Alkalinema sp. FACHB-956: one gene and its partner. The protein of the gene in region 1 interacts with the protein of each later gene in a pairwise test. Links are inferred from orthologs where the notes say so. Each region holds a gene or a part of one and is shown in the gene's direction. Other genes may lie near its edges.

Region 1 (9,919 bases):
TAGCTCCGCTTTTCGTAGGAAGGTACCTAGAAGGTATCTAAATTAAGTCATTAGCAACCAAACTGTTACCCTGGGCAGGAATCTGCACTAGGAGTCCGCTCCCTGCGGTAACAATTCACGGTTGTCCTGACCTTTCAGCACTTTCACCTGACCCGCTTCATCCACATCAACGATGGCGGTATCTCCTTCACGGATCCGCGCAGAAAGAATTTCTTCTGCTAGAGAATCCTCTAAGAGGCGCATAATGGCGCGACGCAGAGGCCGTGCCCCATAGCTGGGGTTGTAACCTTCTTCGATCAGCCGATCCTTGAAGCGATCGGTGACTTCGAGGGTAATTCCCTGATCAATGAGCCGCTTGAAGACTTCCTTGAGGAGAATTTCGGCAATTTCCTTGACTTCGTCCTTCGTCAATTGACGGAAGACAATGATTTCATCCAGACGGTTTAAGAACTCTGGGCGGAAGTATTGCTTCAACTCTTCGTTCACCAGCGATCGCAGACGGTTGTACTGAGATTCGTTGGGATCCTCGGTGGAGAAGTCAAATCCGAGGGTATTGGCCCCTTTCTCAATCACCTTAGACCCGATGTTCGAAGTCATGATGATCAAGGTGTTTTTGAAGTCTACCGTACGGCCCTTGGAATCGGTCAGACGACCATCTTCCAGGATTTGCAACAGTAGGTTAAAGACATCGGGGTGGGCTTTCTCGATTTCGTCGAACAGCACGACAGTGTAAGGACGACGGCGAACCGCTTCGGTTAACTGGCCGCCCTCGTTGTAACCGACATACCCAGGAGGCGAACCCACCAACTTCGAAACCGTATGGCGCTCCATGTATTCCGACATATCCAGTCGGATCATGGCTTCTTCAGACCCGAAGAAGTAGGCTGCTAGCGCTTTAGTCAGCTCGGTTTTACCAACCCCGGTTGGCCCAGAGAAGATAAAGCTGGCGATCGGACGGTTGGGGTTTTTCAAGCCCACCCGTGCCCGACGAATGGCGCGGGAAACGGCCTTCACCGCTTCGTCTTGGCCAATCAAGCGGGTATGCAGCGTTTCTTCCATGTGCAGAAGTTTCTCGGACTCGGTTTCCGTGAGTTTGTTCACGGGAACGCCCGTCCAAGAGGCTACGATTTGGGCGATATCCTCTTCCGTCACCACGGGTGGAGGCGCTGTATCCGTAGCTGATTCGTTCTTGCGGGTTTGGCTGAGCGCTTTCAGTTGTTCGCGCACTTCCATTTCCCGATCGCGCAGTTGTCCTGCTTTGTCGAAGTCTTGGGTACGAACTGCATCGTCCTTTTCCTTCAGGACTTGACGCAGTTCCTCATCCAACTCCTTCTCAGCCGGAGTGCGTTGGTACTTCAGCAAGCGCACCCGAGATCCCGCTTCGTCGATCAAGTCGATCGCCTTATCGGGCAGGAAGCGATCGGAAATATAGCGATCGGCCAGTTTGGCAGCCGCATCCAGCGCTTCGTCGGAAATTTGCAGCTTGTGGTGCTGCTCGTACCGTTCCCGCAATCCGCGCAGAATTTCGATCGTTTCTTCAACGGTCGGCTCACCCACCATGACAGGCTGAAAACGCCGTTCCAGGGCTGCGTCCCGCTCAATGTGCTTGCGGTACTCATCCAAGGTGGTGGCACCAATACATTGCAGCTCACCCCGAGCCAAGGCAGGCTTCAGGATATTGGCGGCATCGATCGCGCCTTCCGCAGCCCCCGCCCCAATGAGGGTGTGGACTTCATCAATCACGAGGATCACATTCCCAGCGGAACGAATCTCATCCATGATTTTTTTCAGGCGCTCTTCAAATTCACCGCGATACTTGGTTCCAGCGACCAGGAGACCCACATCCAAGGTGACAACCCGCTTTTCTTCCAGGATATCGGGGACATCTTGGTTGGCAATGCGTTGGGCCAGACCTTCTGCGATCGCAGTCTTACCGACACCGGGTTCCCCAATGAGAACCGGATTATTTTTCGTTCGGCGACCCAGAATTTGGATCACCCGTTCCACTTCTTTTTGACGACCGACAACGGGATCAAGTTTGCCGTCGGCAGCAAGCTGGGTCAGATTTACCCCAAACTCGTCCAGGGTTGGGGTCTTTGTTCGACCACTTTGACCGCCCCCTGCGCCAACCTCTGCTGTTTCGCCCAGCATCCGAATCACTTGGGTGCGCACCTTGGAGAGATCAACGCCGAGGTTTTCTAAAACTCTGGCGGCGACACCCTCACCCTCCCGGATCAGCCCCAGGAGCAAGTGTTCCGTTCCGATATAGTTATGTCCAAGTTGGCGAGCTTCCTCCAGGGAGAGTTCCAGAACTCGTTTAGCCCGTGGTGTAAATGGAATCTCAACCGCGACGAAGCCGGAGCCCCGTCCGATGATTTTCTCAACTTCGATGCGAGCATCCTTAAGGTTCACACCCATGGACTTGAGAACCTTGGCGGCAACGCCTGTTCCTTCGCCGATCAAACCCAAAAGGATTTGCTCGGTACCCACAAAGTTGTGACCCAAGCGGCGAGCCTCCTCTTGGGCAAGCATGATCACCTTAATGGCTTTTTCTGTGAAGCGTTCAAACATGGCGTTTTTCCATTACCTGCTGCGTGCCGGTATGGAGATTCTAACACAGTGAATTTGGCCAGTTGTGATTTTGTAGCAGCCAAAGCCGGTCGCAATTACCGAACCCAAGGACGTGAGGGGATCAACCCTTGGAATTCTGCGCCCGATCGATTTCGCCACCGAGGGGAAATTGTGCTAGGGAATCCCACCTTTCGTCAAGGGGATTTACCTTAAAAAAATTTCTAGTGAAATGTATTAAAAGTTACATTTACCCATTGCTCACTTTCCGTAGTTGGGGTGGCCCACGATCGCTCAAATGTGGCCAAAATCGCTGAGAATTCTGGATCTTGCAATTTATTTTTCCAAAGAATTAGAGCGTCTTCCTGGTTATCGGAATAGTATTTTTTGCGCAAACCCACTTCCTGGAAGCCAAATTTTTTGTAGAGGCCGATCGCGGCGGTGTTGGAAACTCGCACCTCTAGGGTCGATCGGGTCAGCCCACGGGCCACGGCTGACTTCAGTAACGCCCATAGCAGCCGCTGCCCCAGGCCATGCCCGCGATAGTCGGGATGCACGGCCAGAATCGTGATGTGGGCTTCATCGACGATCGACCAGAGACAGCCGTATCCCACCAAAGGCGTTGCCTCGGTAGTATGAAAATCACCAGTACGGGGATCACCAGTACGGGGATCACCCACGGGGCGCAGAACCCAGAGATCGCTGTTGGGACTGTCCATTTCCCGTTGGTACTGATCGCTCGTCCAAAGTTTGCCGAAGCAGCGGCGATCGAGATCGACGATCGCGGGTAGTAATTCGGGCGTTGCTGCCTGAAGTTCTAGGGTAAGTTCTGGGGAGACATCCCGATCCAACCGTTGCTCGGCCATGGGTTCCAATCTTTTCCTACCAATAGCGTGTGCAAACGACGATACACTAGAATCCTGTGCAAAAAATTCGGACAAAGCGATGGTTGCGACTCCAATCCCTACTCAAAACACGGCACATCGTTATTTGGTGAATGCCACCTCTCCTAATCAGTCTCTCTTACCCATCACCGCGAAGGTAAATAGCAAGGATCACCTTGAGGTGGGCGGTTGTGATGTGGTGGAGTTAGCCCAGCGCTTTGGCACTTCTCTATATATTGTGGATGAGCAGACAATTCGTACCGCTTGTCAACAGTACCGCGAGGGATTTCGGCAGTATTACCCCGGCGAATCGCTCGTTCTGTTTGCATCTAAGGCTTGGAACTGTTTAGCTATCTGCGCGATCGTCGCCAGCGAAGGGTTGGGGATTGATGTGGTTTCCGGTGGTGAACTGGTGACGGCCCTGCAAGCAGGTATGGATCCGACCAAGATCTACATGCATGGCAACAACAAGTCGATCGAAGAGCTGCAACGGGCGATCGCTAGCCAAGTCACCGTCATTGTTGACAACTGGGAAGAACTGCAAACCCTGGCGAAACTATCCGAGGGGCAGTCTGTGCGTATCATGCTGCGCCTGACACCGGGGATTGAATGCCACACCCACGAGTACATCAAAACCGGACACCTAGACAGCAAGTTTGGCTTTGATCCCAACCAAGTGGAGCAGGTCTTTGAATTCGTCAGCCAGCAGCCCGGATTAAACTTTGTCGGCCTCCATGCCCATATTGGATCCCAGATTTTTGAACTGAAGCCCCACGAAGATTTGGGTGCGGTCATGGTGGGTTGGCTGTCCAAGGCCACGAAGTATGGCCTCAGCATTTCTGAACTCAACATCGGCGGTGGACTAGGCATTCGTTATACGGAGCAGGATGATCCCCCCAGCATTGATGCATGGGTGAAGACCGTTTGCGAATCCGTGGTGGCAGCCTGCCAGTCGGCAAAGATTCCCCTGCCCAAACTGTTATCGGAACCCGGTCGATCGCTGGTGGGCACCTCCTGCATCACGGCCTACACCGTTGGCGGCCAGAAGGTGATCCCCGACATTCGCACCTACCTCAGCGTCGATGGCGGTATGTCTGATAACCCCCGGCCCATTACCTACCAATCCCTCTATCGGGCCTTGATTGCGAACCGGATGTCGTCGGACTTGACGGAGACAATGACGATCGCCGGGAAGCACTGCGAATCGGGAGATGTTTTGATTAAGGATGCTCTACTCCCTAAGACAGAACAGGGAGATATCCTGATCATCATGGACACGGGTGCATACAATTACAGCATGTCCTCCAATTACAACCGCATTGCTCGTCCGGCAGCCGTCTTGGTGAACAATGGAGAGGCGAACGTGATCCTGGAGCGGGAAACTCTTGAAGATTTACTGCGTCAGGATCGACTACCGGAACGATTACGAGGCTAGTCAGTAGGCTTTTTCCTGGATGATGTGATTCACGGATGTGGGCAATCTCCCCCTCTTAAAATCATGACTTGATCGGGAAAAGAACGCTTAAGAATGGGGAAGCAGTTTGTCAGTCTACCAAGAGCCTCCAATCGAAACGATTCTGAGGAACTTCTTTCGAGCAACGTTCCTGTTGGCTGAATTGGTGACTGACACCTGTGCTCCCTATTCAAAACTTGTAGTTCGCGACTCCAGAGGCAATGGCAGATACGGTAGAGCAGTGGCTGGCAAACCATGGCTTGATGGGGTCTTTATTGATTTTTCTCTGGCAAAATCTACGGTCGCTGATTGATATTGGGCTGGTTCTCAGCTTAATTTATGTGATGCTTCTGATCATTGGCGAACGCCGTACCCTTTGGATGGTGCGGGGTTTTATCGCCTTGATGCTCGCAGCGGCCTTGAGTCGGCAACTACAACTACGGCTACTCAGTTTCGTACTCGATAACTTGGTGATTGGCTCGGCGGTTGCAATGGCCTTTATTTTGCAAGCCGAGTTTCGCCGTTTTTTGGAACTGCTAGGCCGAGGGGAATTGGCCCAACTCTTCCAGCCAATTCGGCGCACTCCCGTCAGTTCAGACAGCATCATTGACGAAATTGTCGATGCGATTAAAGATCTGTCCCAAAATCGCACCGGCGCGCTGTTAATTTTAGAAACCGATGGCACGATCGATGAACGGGATTTTTCGGTTCCGGGAGTTAAACTAGATGCGGCGGTGTCCCGCGAACTGATTCAAACTATTTTTCAAACTTCGACCTTGCTCCATGATGGTGCAATGTTCATTCGGGAATCTCGCATTATTGCAGCGGGGATTATCTTGCCGTTATCCGAGCGATCGGCCTCGCGCCAGTTAGGGACCCGCCACCGAGCCGCCATGGGCATTACCGAACGGGTGGAGAACTGCCTGTGCATTGTGGTATCGGAGGAAACGGGGTCGATTTCGGTGGCGGAACGGGGGCTCTTGAATCGGCCTTTAACCAGCACCAAACTCCGAGAGATTTTGGAGTCAAAGTTTAGTCACGTCAATGAACGGGAAGTCCCGAGGGATTTGAAGGGGGTGTGGAATCAGATTGTCGGACAGATCAAAACCACCGTTCGCCATCGGCTGAACCCACAGAAACGACTGCCCCCTGTGGAGGGTCGTGGGCGATCGCGAGATTAGTCCTGCATCTGCCCCGGATCGATTGTAAAATGCTCTATCCTGAATGCACAGCTCAGTAGGGTGACCTATGGCATTATCGTTACGCTCGTGGGTGCTAGGCGGGTTGGGTCTAGCGGCTTCCATTTGGATTTTAGATGGCATCACCGATTGGTTGGGGGAATGGGTTCCTGCGATCGTGCTCGGAAGTGGTGCTGCTTGGGCGTATCTGAGTTTTGCCAAACCCCAACGTCAATTGGTCTATCGACGCCCCGTCACAGTAGAGCGGGTCAAAACGGCGTTGGTGGAGGCGGAGGCCGTGGTGAACCAATTGGCCGCCGAGGTGAAAGAGCTGGCGATCGAGGGCAGTGCCCAACAGGTGTCGGAGTTTCGTACGCAGCTCCATGAAATTTTGGCGGAACTGAAACGGGAAGACATTCGCTTGGTGGCCATGGGGGGCAAGCGGGTTGGCAAAACCACGTTGACGCAATTGTTGCAAACCCAATGGGCGACGGACATTTCCCACAAAATTCACCTCCAGGATAGCCCAGAGCTGTTTGCCGCAGCGGAGGCTGGATTGTCCATGGAAGCGGAAGCTTGGCAGTTGGCCAAGGCGGGCGATCTGGTGCTGTTTGTAACGGAGGGTGACCTCACCGAGAGTCAGATCCAAGCGATTAAAAAGCTCACCGAAGCCCATCGCCGCACCGTGGTGGTGTTTAACAAACAAGACCAGTATTTACCCAAGGAGCAGGCGGAAATTCTGAGCAAAATTCGCGATCGGTTGCGGGGGATGGTTGCGCCGGAGGATGTGGTCAGTGTGGCGGGGCAACCTCGACCGATGAAGGTGCGCCAACACCAAGCCGATGGCTCCATTCAAGAATGGCTGGAGGAGCCGGAACCGCAAATTACGGATCTAACAACACGGTTGGAAACGATTTTGGCAACGGAGGGCCAGAAGTTAATCCTGGCCAGTTCCCTGGGCAATGTGGAAGCCCTGAAGGTGGATGCCAAAATTAAGCTCAATCAAGTGCGGCGCGATCGGGCCATGCCGATTATTGAGCGAGCACAGTGGGTGATTGCGGGAACGGCCTTTGCCAATCCCTTTCCGGCTCTGGATCTGCTGGCAACAGCCGCCATTAGCGGCCAAATGGTTGTAGAACTGAGCCATCTCTACCAGAAAAAATTCTCCCTAGAGCAGGGCAAAACGATCGCGAAAACCCTGGCGGAATTGATGGTGAAGCTGGGGATTGTGGAAGTTTCCACCCAGGCGATCGGGGTGGTGCTGAAAACCAATGCGATTACCTATGTGGCGGGGGGGGCGTTACAGGGCGTCAGTGCGGCTTATTTAACGCGCATTGCGGGACTGGCGTTGGTCAATTATTTTGAGGGGGAAGGTGAGACGACGACGATTCGCAAGGATCGCCTGCAAGATATCCTCAAGCAAGTTTTCCAGCAAAATCAACGATCGGCGTTTATCCAAGGCTTTGTCAAACAAGCGATCGATAAACTGATGGCCGACCCGCAATCCGCCAAACAACTGGCGCAACCCCTGCAACCCCTGGCTACCGCAGCTGCTGAGGTCAATCCTGTAGCCAGAATAATAGAGCGTGCAAGCGATGGCACAGTAGATAGCGCAGTGGGCAGTGCAGTAGATAGCGCAGCAGCCCCAGAGGGAACTGAGGGAACGATCGCATTGCCCAGTGCAGAGTTACAACGTGCCGAGTTGCAACCCCTCCAAGTCCGGCACCGTCTCAATCTACCCAACCAGAGTCCAACGCTCAGTCTCGATCGTGCCGATGGTTTACCGGAATCAGAACTCAGGGAAGCCGAACAACTGGCGATCGAAGAAGAAAGTTTAGAAATGATTCCCCGTTAAACAGGCTGTGAAATTCGGCAGGCTGTAAAATACAGGTGTTCTATTCTTCTTCTGCTATGGGCGCTCCGGTCACCTTTACGTTACATCAAGCGGATGCGGTGGCATGGCTGCGATCGTTGCCGGATAGTTCTGTGGATTTGGTCATTACCGATCCGCCCTATGAGTCCTTGGAAAAACATCGCAGTGTAGGGACAACCACACGACTCAAACATAGCAAAGCATCGAGTAATAACTGGTTTCAAATCTTTCCCAACCATCGCTTTACAGAATTGCTCCCAGAAATCTATCGTGTGTTGAAGAACCATCGCCATTTGTATCTATTTTGCGATGCGGAAACGATGTTCGTGATTAAGCCCATGGCAGAGCAGGTGGGATTTAAATTCTGGAAGCCGATCGTCTGGGATAAACAAAAAATTGGCATGGGATATCACTATCGATCGCGCTATGAGTTCATTTTGTTTTTTGAAAAGGGCAAACGCAAACTGAACGACTTGTCGATCGCCGATATTATCGAACACCCCCGAATTTTTCGCGGCTATCCCACGGAAAAACCGATCGAGGTCTCAGAAGTACTGGTGCGCCAAAGTACGGTACCGGGGGAGTTGGTGATTGATCCGTTTATGGGGGCTGGCAGTGTGGGTTTAGCGGCGCTGAGGCAGGCTTGCAATTTCTGGGGCAATGATATTTGTGAGGAAGCAATTCATATCACACAGCAGCGGATCACTGAGTTTTTATATCCCGTGAATTGCAGTGTGGATTTCAGTGCAGATTCAAGTCTAGATTAGCACCTAGTATTCATGCCCAGCGGCCAGGAGACTGCAAGCAGGTATTCAGACAGGAGGCGTTCAGAGATTGTGATTAAGAAACCGATGACTGGCCATGAATATGCCAATTTAATTGCAGATTATGTGTATCGGAATTTTAGCGATCGGGGGATTACGGTTTATCGAGAAGTCAATATTGGTAAATCGATCATTGGGAAGAATCGCCGACTTGATATGTTGCTGATTCGGGAAGCTTCGCAAACGGCCTTTGCGATCGAATGTAAGTTTCAGGACAGTCCCGGTACCGCCGACGAAAAAATTCCCTACGCCTTAGCCAATATGAAAGCATTGCCCATGGGGGGCTGTATTGTCTATGCGGGCAGTGGTTTTTCGGTGGGTGTCTTGCACATGTTGCAGGCGTCGGAAATTGCAGCCTATTGTTTACCAGATGCGCAAAACTTGAGTTCCAGTAAGGATACGCGGGAATTGGATCACTTGTTAGCCATGCATTTCCATTGGTGGGATGTGTTGGTGGCGGGAAAAAAACCTTGGCGATCGCGCCCGATCGAACTGGAATCGATCGAAATTAATCAAACAGAATTACTTTAAACAGAATTACTTTAAACAGAATGCTTCAAACGAACAAGCGAATAGACGATCGTCGGTAATGGCAATCTTGCAGTCTTCAGCACGAGAGAACGCTATGCTACAAATCTCCCAAAACTACATCTATCAACTCACAGATTGGTTAGAACAAGCCTATCCCCAGGAAGGTTGTGGGTTATTGCTAGGAAAAAGACAGCAAGATTGTACGATCGTGGTTGAGCTTTACCCGACGGAAAATGGCTGGAACGCAGCAGTAGCAGAATTAATTGGCGCAGGAACTGGAAAGACCGATCGCTATTGGATCGATTCCGCAGTCATGTTTCAAGCGATGAAGAAAGCCCGATCGCGACAGTTAGAGATTGTTGGTGTTTACCATTCCCATCCTGATCATCCTGCCATTCCATCGGAGTGCGATCGGCGATTAGCTTGGGCAGACTATTCCTACGTGATTGCCTCCGTCAGTCAAGGCAATGTGACCGATCTCCAGTGCTGGAAGCTGAATGGGCAGCACCAGTTTGAACCAGAGGTGATCCAAATCACTCGATCGTGAAGAATCTCCCGCATAGTATCTGAAAGGGACAGATCAAGTCTTGGTCACTTGAATTCAGACT
Region 2 (10,068 bases), on another replicon or contig:
GGCTGGCCCCCACGATCGTGAGATCCGCTGTTTGGGAAGCATCAATCACCGTATTAATTAGGGAGTTAGTTTGAATCACAGGCGTCAAAATTCGATCGCGCACCGTGGGCGGTAACTGTTCAAACAATTGGTTCCACTCGTAGCTAAATTCAATCGATTGTCCCTCTTGAAATACTCGCAGCAACGTTAATTGGCGATCGGGATGATTTAACAACAACCGAAGTGCTAATTGAATCCCAAGTTCCGTATGAATGTTCGGGCTATAGGGAATCAATAACCGATTCAGTCGTTGAGGTTGACGATCGATAAACACTGCAACATCCACGGGGGCAGTACTCAGAATCTGGCCAACACGCCCTCCTAAACGATTACTACTGAAAGCAGGACGATGCCATCCCAGCAAAATTAAATTCATCTGTTCTCGCACTGCAATGTCTGCCGTTGTTTTAGCGACATTATTTGACACCTGAACGATATTTGACACTTCCACGGGCGAGGCTGCCACATCGCTGGCGTGATCGGAGTCCAGTTGAGCCACAATGGCCCGGAGTTTTTCTTGCTGGGCTTGAATTAATCGATCGGCCTCCGCTGGCAGACTTTCAAACACATAGTCCTGCTCTAACTGAATCAAACTGAGGGGATGAACTGAAGTGGGTTGTTGTTGGGAACGGGCAATTTCGATCGCGAGTCGAATCAATCCCTGTTGGCTGTTCGGATTCGCAACGGGGACTAAAATCTTATATTGAGCTGCTTCTGTCGTTTCGGGTTGGGGTTCGAGAACCTCCATGCGCATCATTTTTTTCGGATAAGTCCACTCCAATAGTGGCGAAGTCATAAATGTGGTGACCAATGCCATAATCACCAGCATGGTGAACAGCAACGGCGTAATTACCCCTAAACTTAAGCCGATGTTTAAAACAATGAGTTCCGTTAAGCCGCGTGTATTCATCAACCAACCCAAGGCCGAAGCATCTCGGTTAGAGAGGCCAGATACCTTAGCCGCCGCAAAGGTTCCTACATACTTACCAACGATCGCCACCAGCACCACCAAGGCACATAACCCCCATAGGGGTGGACTGTTGAGTAGCCCAATTTGGGTGCGTAGACCACTATAGGCAAAGAAAATAGGTAACAAACAGGTCAAAACAAAGTCTTCGGTTTTTTGCGCTAATTCTCGCACTAAGCCTTCATGTTTGGGCATAACAGCGCCCAACAAAAAAGCACCAAAAATTAAATGAATTCCGATCGTCTCGGTAATCAGTGCAGAAATAACAACACAAATATAAATAACCGCTAACATCGATTGGGTCAACTTGCCTGTACGTCGATAGAAAACCGCAAATTGCCGGAGTAAGGGTCTACCCACCCAAATCATCAATCCAATGTACAGTCCCGCTTCTAAAATGTTAGGAATTGCTCCAACCATGCTGTTAGTGCGGGTAACCGCGATCGCCACTAACAGCAAGCACCAAGCTGTCACATCATCCACAGCCGCACAGGTTAAAGCTAACGACCCTATCCGACTATTTTGTAAATTATTTTCAGTAATGATACGCGCCAGAACCGGGAACGCGGTAATGGACATCGCCGCCCCCAGAAATAAGGCAAATGCTGTGAAAGAGACGCCTGCATTGGAGACCAACGGAAACAGTAGCAATGAGAGGAGAATTCCTAGGGAGAATGGGACTAAAATACTGACATGGGAAATTAGAATAGCTAAGTCAACACCACCCTTGAGATATTTCGGATCAAGTTCCAGCCCAATTAGGAACATGAAAAAAATTAAACCGATTTGGGACAAAACTCCCAGGGTGGCAATACTCTCCGGTGGAAAGAGAGTAGTCGCCACCACGGGAGCAACGGCTCCCAGCAGGGACGGCCCCAACATAATCCCGGCCACAATTTCGCCAATCACTAAAGGCTGCTTAATGCGACGAAAGGCAAGTCCAACCAGTCGGGACAGCGCTATCACGAGAACAATCTGGATCAAGACTAAAACGATCGAGTCAAGATGCATTATCAAAATCCAACATGAGGGATCTACAGCCGCCAACACAACGCCGATCGGGCAGTCCTGCTAACTTACAGTGCAGTGTAATGCACTGTACTGGCTTCTCAAGGTAAGTTAAAAGTCTTATCCATAACAGTTTAGATATCGTTAAATTAACAACTCGTTCAATGATTCAATCCGTCAATTAGAGGGACATCCTGGACTCAATTGGAAGCCCCTCTAGAAACCAGATGGATGATTACGAATTATTTCCGTTGGATCTGTAACGGTCGGCCTCGCCAAGTCCAGCCCCAGCCCGTTTCCGTTTTAATCAGCGAGGCGATCGGAATCCAAAAGACGATCCAACTCCCTAGCCAGCCTAACCACCAGTAGCGGGTTGGAATCCCAAAATTTGCCTGGGTTCGCTGCCGCAGGTCGTATTGGCCATAGAGCAAGAACACCGCGATCGCGCCATTGAGAACAGTGATGCTGAACGGCAGCCAGTCTCCGATCGTCGGTAGCCCCCCATCGACCAGCGCCATGGCTGGCTGCCCCAGGCTACCCAACGCCGCTAAACTCGCCCACCAGGGCAACACAAATACCATACCCACCACATAGGTCGAATAGAGCGTCGATCGCCAATTACGCTCCGATCCCAGATGCCAGTTTTTTGTCCAGCCCTCCCACAAGGCTCCGAGACTGCGGTACATGCGCAATTCCCCGAGGGCTGATCCCGTCCCAAACCACAGCTTCCAACCTTGGCGTTTGATCCGTTTCCCCAGTTCCACATCTTCCACCACCTCTGCTGCGACGGCTGCGTGGCCCCCGATCGCCTCATAGGCCGATCTCCGAAATAACATAAATGGCCCCACGGCAAACACACAGTCACAGGCGGGATCATTGACTTCATCCTGTTTGAAACCCACCGCAAACAACTGGGCAATGATGGGCTGAGCCAGCCATTCCCCCCAACAATCACACACTAACGTCAACCAGCAGGTTAACAAGTCCGCCTGCCGATCGAGGGCATGGGCCAGCGCAGCTTCGATCGCGCCCCGTCGCAACCGCACATCCGCATCCAAAAATAATAAATAGTCGCCCTTAGCTTGCTGCGCGGCCTGGGCACAGGCCCAATTTTTCCCCATCCACACTTCCCCCTCCGGACGGGGCTGTCCCGCCAGCACCTGCAATCGGGGATCCTGGAGTCGATGTTGTAACTGAGTGACAATCTCCAACGTTTGATCCGTCGATTGATCATCCACTATCCAAACTTCAATCTGGCCCGCAGGGCGATCGGAACTTTCCAAAATCGCTAGGAGACAGTCCTCAATGTTGAGGGCTTCATTGTAGGCAGGCACAATGACAGACACCGAAGGCAGGGGAAAGTTGGCAGATCCATCCTGCGGCCCCGTGCCAGATTCACCTTCCAAAGGGATTTGCAGCGCATCACTGGCCTGAAGCGCGGGATAAAAGTTCCGCCGGAACGACCTTAGGGCAAACAGACTGATTACAAGAAGGCAAAAAATAAACAAGCACCTGACCTCCAGAAAGGGTGTAAAACAGCAAACAGCCTGTTGCAACATGGTTACAAAGTTGAAGAGCCCTTTTTGAAGAGTGCTTTTTGAAGCGTCTTTTTTAAGAGCCCTTTGTAGATTTCTGGGGTGAAACCGTGTAACCCATCACCGACAACTAGGCCGCAGCGTTTCTATAATTAAAAAAGGTTGAAGATATAAAAATTTACACTAAGAAAGCTAGATACTCTGTAGTGAATCAACGCAGAAAATCCAAGAAACATGAATCATTGCGTATAATTTGAGCATAATCTTCATAACTTTCTTAGCAACCGCTCTCTTAGTAACCACTCTTAGTAGTCAATTATTTCTGGTTCATTCATCAACCTCTTTAGGACAGCTGTTTTAACGATGCCTCGGATACTTGTGATTGATGACGACCCTGCGATCGCTGAGCTAGTAGCGGTCAATCTGGAAATGGCAGGGTATGAAGTAAGTCAAGCGCCAGATGGGATCAAGGGTCAAGCCATGGCTCTCCAGATGCAGCCAGACTTAATCATGCTCGATCTCATGCTGCCGAAGGTTGATGGATTTACTGTGTGTCAACGTCTTCGCCGTGACGATCGGACTGCTGATATTCCAGTTCTCATGCTGACGGCCCTGGGGCAAACCCAGGATAAGGTGGAAGGGTTTAATGCCGGAGCGGATGATTATCTGACCAAACCCTTTGAAGTAGAAGAGTTGCTCGCGCGGGTACGGGCCTTACTACGACGCACCGATCGCATCCCCCAAGCTGCGAAACATGCAGAAATTTTGAACTATGGCCCGTTAACCCTGGTGCCAGAACGCTTTGAAGCGGTGTGGTTTGGCAAAACGGTAAAACTGACGCACTTAGAGTTTGAGCTACTGCACTGCCTTTTGCAGCGCCACGGCCAGACTGTTTCTCCCAGCGAAATTTTGCGGGAGGTCTGGGGCTATGATCCCGATGATGACATTGAAACCATTCGAGTCCATGTGCGCCACCTGCGTACCAAGCTGGAGCCAGAACCGCGCCATCCCCAGTACATCAAGACGGTTTACGGCGCAGGCTATTGCCTAGAACTGCCGAATACCAGTATTGAAGAGGTTACCACCTCGATCGCGGGCTAAAACTCAACCTAGCAGGGGTACAATTTTGCTCCTGCTCCCTTAGACAAATCTGAAAACCCTCTGGCAAGGAACGATATTATCGTTCCTTTTTCATTGGCGTACGGCTTGGCCGGCGGTTTGCTCCAGTTTGTTTAGACGCCAGTTGGGGCTCCAGCGATACAACGCAAAAAGGAGAGAGCCTATTCGACTCTCTCCTTTTTGTCTGATATCCATTGAACCGGAGGCTACTAGTTACTGCTACCAGTTACAGCTCCTAGTTGCAGCTCCTAGCCTTCGTGATAGAACAATCTGTCCGTAGAACAGGTGCGTCTTCCACTAGGGTGCTAAGGCATTGCCCCGGAGCAGGCTACCAATGGTCTTGGCGGTAATCTTGAGCTGAGTCAGCGGATTCGCGGGGGTAACCGTTTTGTACAGGTAGCTGTCGAAGGTCAGCTTCTGCACATCAATGTCCGCACACATTTCAACAAAGGCTTCCCGAGTGGCGTCGGAACGGTAGAACACGCGCTGTAGAATATCCAGCACCAAATAGGTTGTGCCGTACATCTTATCCCAACGCTTAATGTAAACCTTGAGATCCGCTTCCGTTGGAATCCGTTGACCCTTCTCGGAAAACTCTACGATCGTTTCCGCACACATGCGAGCCGACTTCGCAGCAAAGTAAATCCCTTCACCGGAAGATTTGGTAACGGTACCTGCTGCATCTCCAACGAGGGCCACGCGACCCACCACCCGACGAGGTCTGGGATGCTCAGGAATGGGGTGAGCTTCTACGCGGATAATCTTACCGCCTCGCAGCTTGGCCGCTGCCCGTGCCCGGATCCCCGCTTGCAGTTCCTTAATCCGGGATTGGTTTGGCTTCATGGTTCCCGTTCCCACAGCGACGTGGTTGTATTTGGGGAACACCCAAGCATAGAAGTCCGGGGAAACGTCGTCACCAACGTACATTTCCGCCAAATCTTCGTAGTAGGCCATCTTGTCTTCGGGGAGCATGATCCGCTCTTGGAACGCGATCGCGTAGTTATAATCCCCCGCATCGATCGCCTTCGCCACCCGGGAGTTTGCCCCATCGGCTCCGATGACCAAATCCACTTCTAGGGTCTTATCTTCCCCTTCAATGCCGTTGGTGTGGTCGGCATAATGCAACTTGTAGCTACCATTTTGGGTCGTTGGCAACTCTAGTTTATACATCGTGCCGTTAATCAACTGGGCACCCAGAGACGCCGCCCGATTGCGCAGGAAGGAGTCAAAGACTTCCCGGCGCACCATACCGATATACTCGTTATCTTTGAGGGTCTGACCGATGTCCACCACCACATTGGAGGGGGAAATCATCTTCATTCGCCGAACTTTACGATCGATAATATCTTCCGGCAGATCAAACTCTTTCACCATGCAGAGCGGAATTGCGCCACCACAGGGTTTAACGTTGTCTAACTTGCGCTCGATCAAATAGGTTTCAATACCAGCTTTTGCCAAGACCTCCGCCGCACAAGCTCCGGCGGGACCTCCACCTACAACAGCAACCCGTAGTGCCAAAGCTCTATCTCCAAACGTTTAAAAGCTACGTATGGCATCCTATCACGGACTTTTCCTGCCCTTGGGGTTCCCGTTCCGAAGTTGCAACAGAGCTTAACACCACAAATCAATAAATGTTTACAAATCCCGGTTTTCGCTGAGGATTGTGGCTTTGACTAATACCATCAGTCAATTTAAGTCAATCTATCGCGCACAGGAATGATTCGATCCCTGCACAAAAGTTGCACAAAAAATTAACCGCACCAAAAATTAGTCGCACAAAATTTCAGCGGATCTGTTTCAGCCCACCCGTTTACTGTGTTTCCCTTCCTTGTGTTCTTGCCTACTTCTTGTGTTCTTGCCTACTTCTTGTGTTCTTGCCTACTTCTTGTGTTCTTGCCTACTTCTTGTGTTCTTGCCTACCGGCCCTTGCAAGGACTCTATCGGGGCATCAGGAATCTATCGAGGAATTTCGACGGCTAAATCTTTACCCTAGGAGAATCTCTACATTGACAGTAAAGATTCAGCAACAAAATTTTTCACTATAGGGGGGGATGATTTTTGATGTCATCCGAGGGATCACGGTTGCTTAGTGAAGCGTTTGCAAAGGAGACCTGATTTCTACGGATTGAGTTACACCGCACTAGGGCTACAGTAATGCATTCAAAAGCCCCGGGTGTTCTACTTTTGGTCTATCTTATGGTATACCCCACAAGTCTGAAAACAGAAATTCCCCCTAGATTTTTCCATTGCTTTTTCTGGCAAGCGGATCGATCGCCGAAACATTCTTTACTGAGGTTAGAGCTGAGGTTAGATAGGTCGGATGGCCCAGGTCAATGGCAATCCCGCTGGAATCCGCTACTCGCCGTTCACCCGTTCCAGACCTTTACCTATAGTGCGGCCTTGCGCTCACTCCGATCGCGCCATCGCGTGGCAAACCGCCCTTAGGCACTGACCTATCCCTATCCCTACCCCTATTCCCATTACGTCTTCCCCTCGTATTCAAACCCCAGAAGAGAAGAACAGACTCTAGGACTTAGTCTGAATTATTTGCTTGTTAAGAATCCCACGAATACTGGTATTACATCCTAGGAATCTGGGCATCGATCGCTCCGCTGACCGATTGACGCGATCTCCCGATCGGTAGATTTTCGGAGCCAACCCAGAACTCCTTAGAGTCCACTTCCTAGGATATGAGGTAAGAACTTGTTAGGTGCTCGACTAAGATGAATGCTGTTTTGAAAATCGTCCTGATTACCATCTCGGCCACGACGACCGCCGTCATTTTTTCTGGCCTGAATTCCGCTTCCCAGTGCAGAAGTGCACAGGGGCCAACCGTTGCTCCGGCTTATCTGTTCGTCACAGAAAAGCAAATGCCAGAAAAGCAAATGCCAGAAAAGCCAGTCCCATCCAATGGGTCTTCGGAATTTTACCCGCAGTTTGTCCCCCATCCCAATCCCCCCCCCATCATGACTCAGGGGTCAGGAACCCGGTAAAACTATCCTCAACTGATTGAGAATACCCAGCTCAGCCCCGAACTCTACAATAGGAGAGCAAAAACAAGAGAGCAGAAACGGAGGATCTAGAGGGTAGATTTACGTTTCTCGCAGGTAAAGTTCTCTTATCAGAAATGGGGGATGGCGTGGTACTAGACTACAGGGCAATTGATTTTGCGCCTTTAATCGATCATTCATTGCTGAGTCCGATCGCGACACCGGAAATGGTGACTCAATGGTGTGAAGAGGCCGATCGGTTTGGCTTTGCCGCCGTTTGTCTTTCACCCTGTTATGTTTCCCAGGCCGTTAAGCTACTCCATGGGAAATCTACCGCAGTCTGTACCGTCATTGGGTTCCCCACCGGCGCAAATACATCTGCGGTCAAGTTATACGAAGCCCAAATCGCCACAGAACAGGGAGCAACGGAATTAGATCTGGTCATTAATCTCGGTTGGCTCAAGGCAGGGCGACACGATGAGGTTCATCGCGAAATTGCCGAAATTTGTGAAGCAACGGGACAAACGGTCAAGGTGATTTTGGAAATGGCTTACTTGACCGCCGAAGAAAAGCAAATGGCCGCAGAAATTGCCATGGATGCCGGAGCCGCCTTTTTGAAAACCAGTACCGGTTGGACTGGGGGCGCGACGGTGGAAGATATTCGCCTGTTAAAACAAATCTCCCGCGATCGGGTTGGCATTAAAGCATCGGGGGGCATTCGTACCGCTGAGCAAGCCTTGGAACTTGTGATGGCTGGAGCCACGCGCTTGGGAACCTCACGGGGCATTGATATCGTGAAACAGGCAACCCAGCAGACTTGACAGGCAACCCAGCAGACTCACCACTTCAGTCTGCTTCAAAAATTGATAAGGACTTATTAGGGAGTTACTGAAGGACTGAACTGAATGTCGCGGACTTATAAAGTCACGGGAATTAATTTGAAAAGTAAGCCGATCGGAGAGGCCGATCGGATCCTGACCATTTTGACCAAAGAACAGGGTTTACTGCGGGTGATTGCACCGGGTGCCCGCAAACAAAAGTCGCGGCTATCCGGTCGGAGTGCGCTTTTTGTGGTCAATGACCTGCTGATTGCCAAGGGCAAGTCCATGGATAAAGTCCTGCAAGCGGAGTCGATCGAATCCTTTCCCAAACTCGCCCTCGATATCAAAAAACTCACCGCAGGGCAATACCTCGTGGAGTTAGCCTTGCAGCAAGCTGTCATTGATTTAGTGCAGGAGGGCTTATTTTATTTGCTGATTGAGCATTTAAGCCGAGTTGAACAGGCAGCGACTCCGGAAATCCTACCCTGCCTCACCCACGGCATTTTCCAACTCCTAGCCTACGCGGGAATTGCCCCCCAAATGCATCAGTGTTGCCTCAGCGGAGACCCCGTGCAACCGGAATTGGACAACCCGAATTGGCGAGTAGCGTTTAGTATCGAAGCAGGAGGAGCCGTTACCCTAGCAGCCCTCAACCAATTTGAGGCTGAGCAGCAACGGGCAAACGTGGATCCTGAAGATGAACAGATCATTCTTTCGGAGTCTAGCTGTGGCTTGGTGCGAGTGGCAGAACGTCCGGCTCAGATCTACTCGACAAAACGAGTGATCCGGCCTCTACAATTGGGATCCACTCAGGTCACTGTCATGCAGCAATTAGCGGAAACCCTTTGTCCTGTGATCGATCCGGATCGCTTACCTCGAGGCATGTCTACGGATATGGCATGGTTATCTATCGAACGGCTTTTGCGGCGATGTACGGCGTATCATTTCGATCGATCGATTCGCTCAGCCAAATTGATCGATCGTCTCTTCGGGGCAGCGGATTCCAGTTCCCCCTAAGAGACGTTTCATCCCCACAAAATCTCCTCGCGATCGCCCCCAAACTCTACTGTTACAAGTGGTAAACTTTGGGATAACGGATCATCTAGCTCTCCCGGTATTCACTAGCCTCCAGGTAATCCAATAGTCGGTATGCACCAACCTGTGTCGTCAGAACCTCCCCGCAAGACCCATGCGCCGACCTCTGGGAAACCCTTTCCCCGAAGTAACTTGACCAGTGGCCCTACAGAATCTAAAGTTGTGCCCTTTGAGAAACCGACCTTAGATAAGCCCGCATTAGACAAGTCTTTAGAAGATAAATCGTCAGATAAATCTCCATTAGATAAATCGTTAGATAACCTCTATAAAACGTCGGATAGAACCTCAGTGGCGGGTGAATCGGCTACGTCTTCCTCTCAATCTGCCCTGCCTAACTCGGAAAGTGAACAGGGGTTTGTTCCCGTTTTAAAGAATCGTAATTTTTTGACGCTGTGGGCGGGTCAGGTTTTTTCGCAGTTGGCGGATAAGGTGTATCTCGTGTTGATGATTGCCCTGATTGCGAGTCGCTTTCAGGCCGATGATCAGCCCATTAG

The links.
Region 2: the proteins of lysA (region 1) and H6G21_RS16715 interact in binary tests that used the Escherichia coli proteins (3 or more experiments, as listed by UniProt). The link is inferred for Alkalinema sp. FACHB-956 from one-to-one orthologs.

Annotation. Positions count from the first base shown.
Region 1 is NZ_JACJRC010000009.1:21,186-31,104, reverse strand. Bases 2,864-5,700 are described here. They hold lysA (diaminopimelate decarboxylase), read left to right. Parts: upstream 2,864-3,513; coding sequence 3,514-4,887; downstream 4,888-5,700. Other genes in these bases: cdaA (diadenylate cyclase CdaA), read left to right, coding at 5,127-5,700; rimI (ribosomal protein S18-alanine N-acetyltransferase), read right to left, coding at 2,864-3,434. Outside these bases: H6G21_RS11840 (ATP-dependent Clp protease ATP-binding subunit), read right to left, coding at 88-2,571; H6G21_RS11835 (hypothetical protein), read left to right, coding at 2,620-2,784; more of rimI, read right to left, coding at 2,793-2,863; more of cdaA, read left to right, coding at 5,701-6,086; H6G21_RS11815 (DUF697 domain-containing protein), read left to right, coding at 6,154-7,938; H6G21_RS11810 (site-specific DNA-methyltransferase), read left to right, coding at 7,995-8,723; H6G21_RS11805 (PD-(D/E)XK nuclease superfamily protein), read left to right, coding at 8,793-9,311; H6G21_RS11800 (M67 family metallopeptidase), read left to right, coding at 9,406-9,858. UniProt on the Escherichia coli protein: Specifically catalyzes the decarboxylation of meso-diaminopimelate (meso-DAP) to L-lysine. Is not active against the DD- or LL-isomers of diaminopimelate.
Region 2 is NZ_JACJRC010000016.1:79,411-89,478, reverse strand. What follows is about bases 2,796-5,781. They hold H6G21_RS16715 (response regulator transcription factor), read left to right. Parts: upstream 2,796-3,912; coding sequence 3,913-4,650; downstream 4,651-5,781. Other genes in these bases: chlP (geranylgeranyl reductase), read right to left, coding at 4,966-5,781; H6G21_RS16720 (glycosyltransferase), read right to left, coding at 2,796-3,522. Outside these bases: H6G21_RS16725 (cation:proton antiporter), read right to left, coding at 1-2,017; more of H6G21_RS16720, read right to left, coding at 2,257-2,795; more of chlP, read right to left, coding at 5,782-6,186; H6G21_RS16705 (hypothetical protein), read left to right, coding at 7,392-7,661; deoC (deoxyribose-phosphate aldolase), read left to right, coding at 7,808-8,479; DNA repair protein RecO, read left to right, coding at 8,564-9,496; H6G21_RS16690 (MFS transporter), read left to right, coding at 9,629-10,068. UniProt on the Escherichia coli protein: Response regulator member of the two-component regulatory system CpxA/CpxR which responds to envelope stress response by activating expression of downstream genes including cpxP, degP, dsbA and ppiA.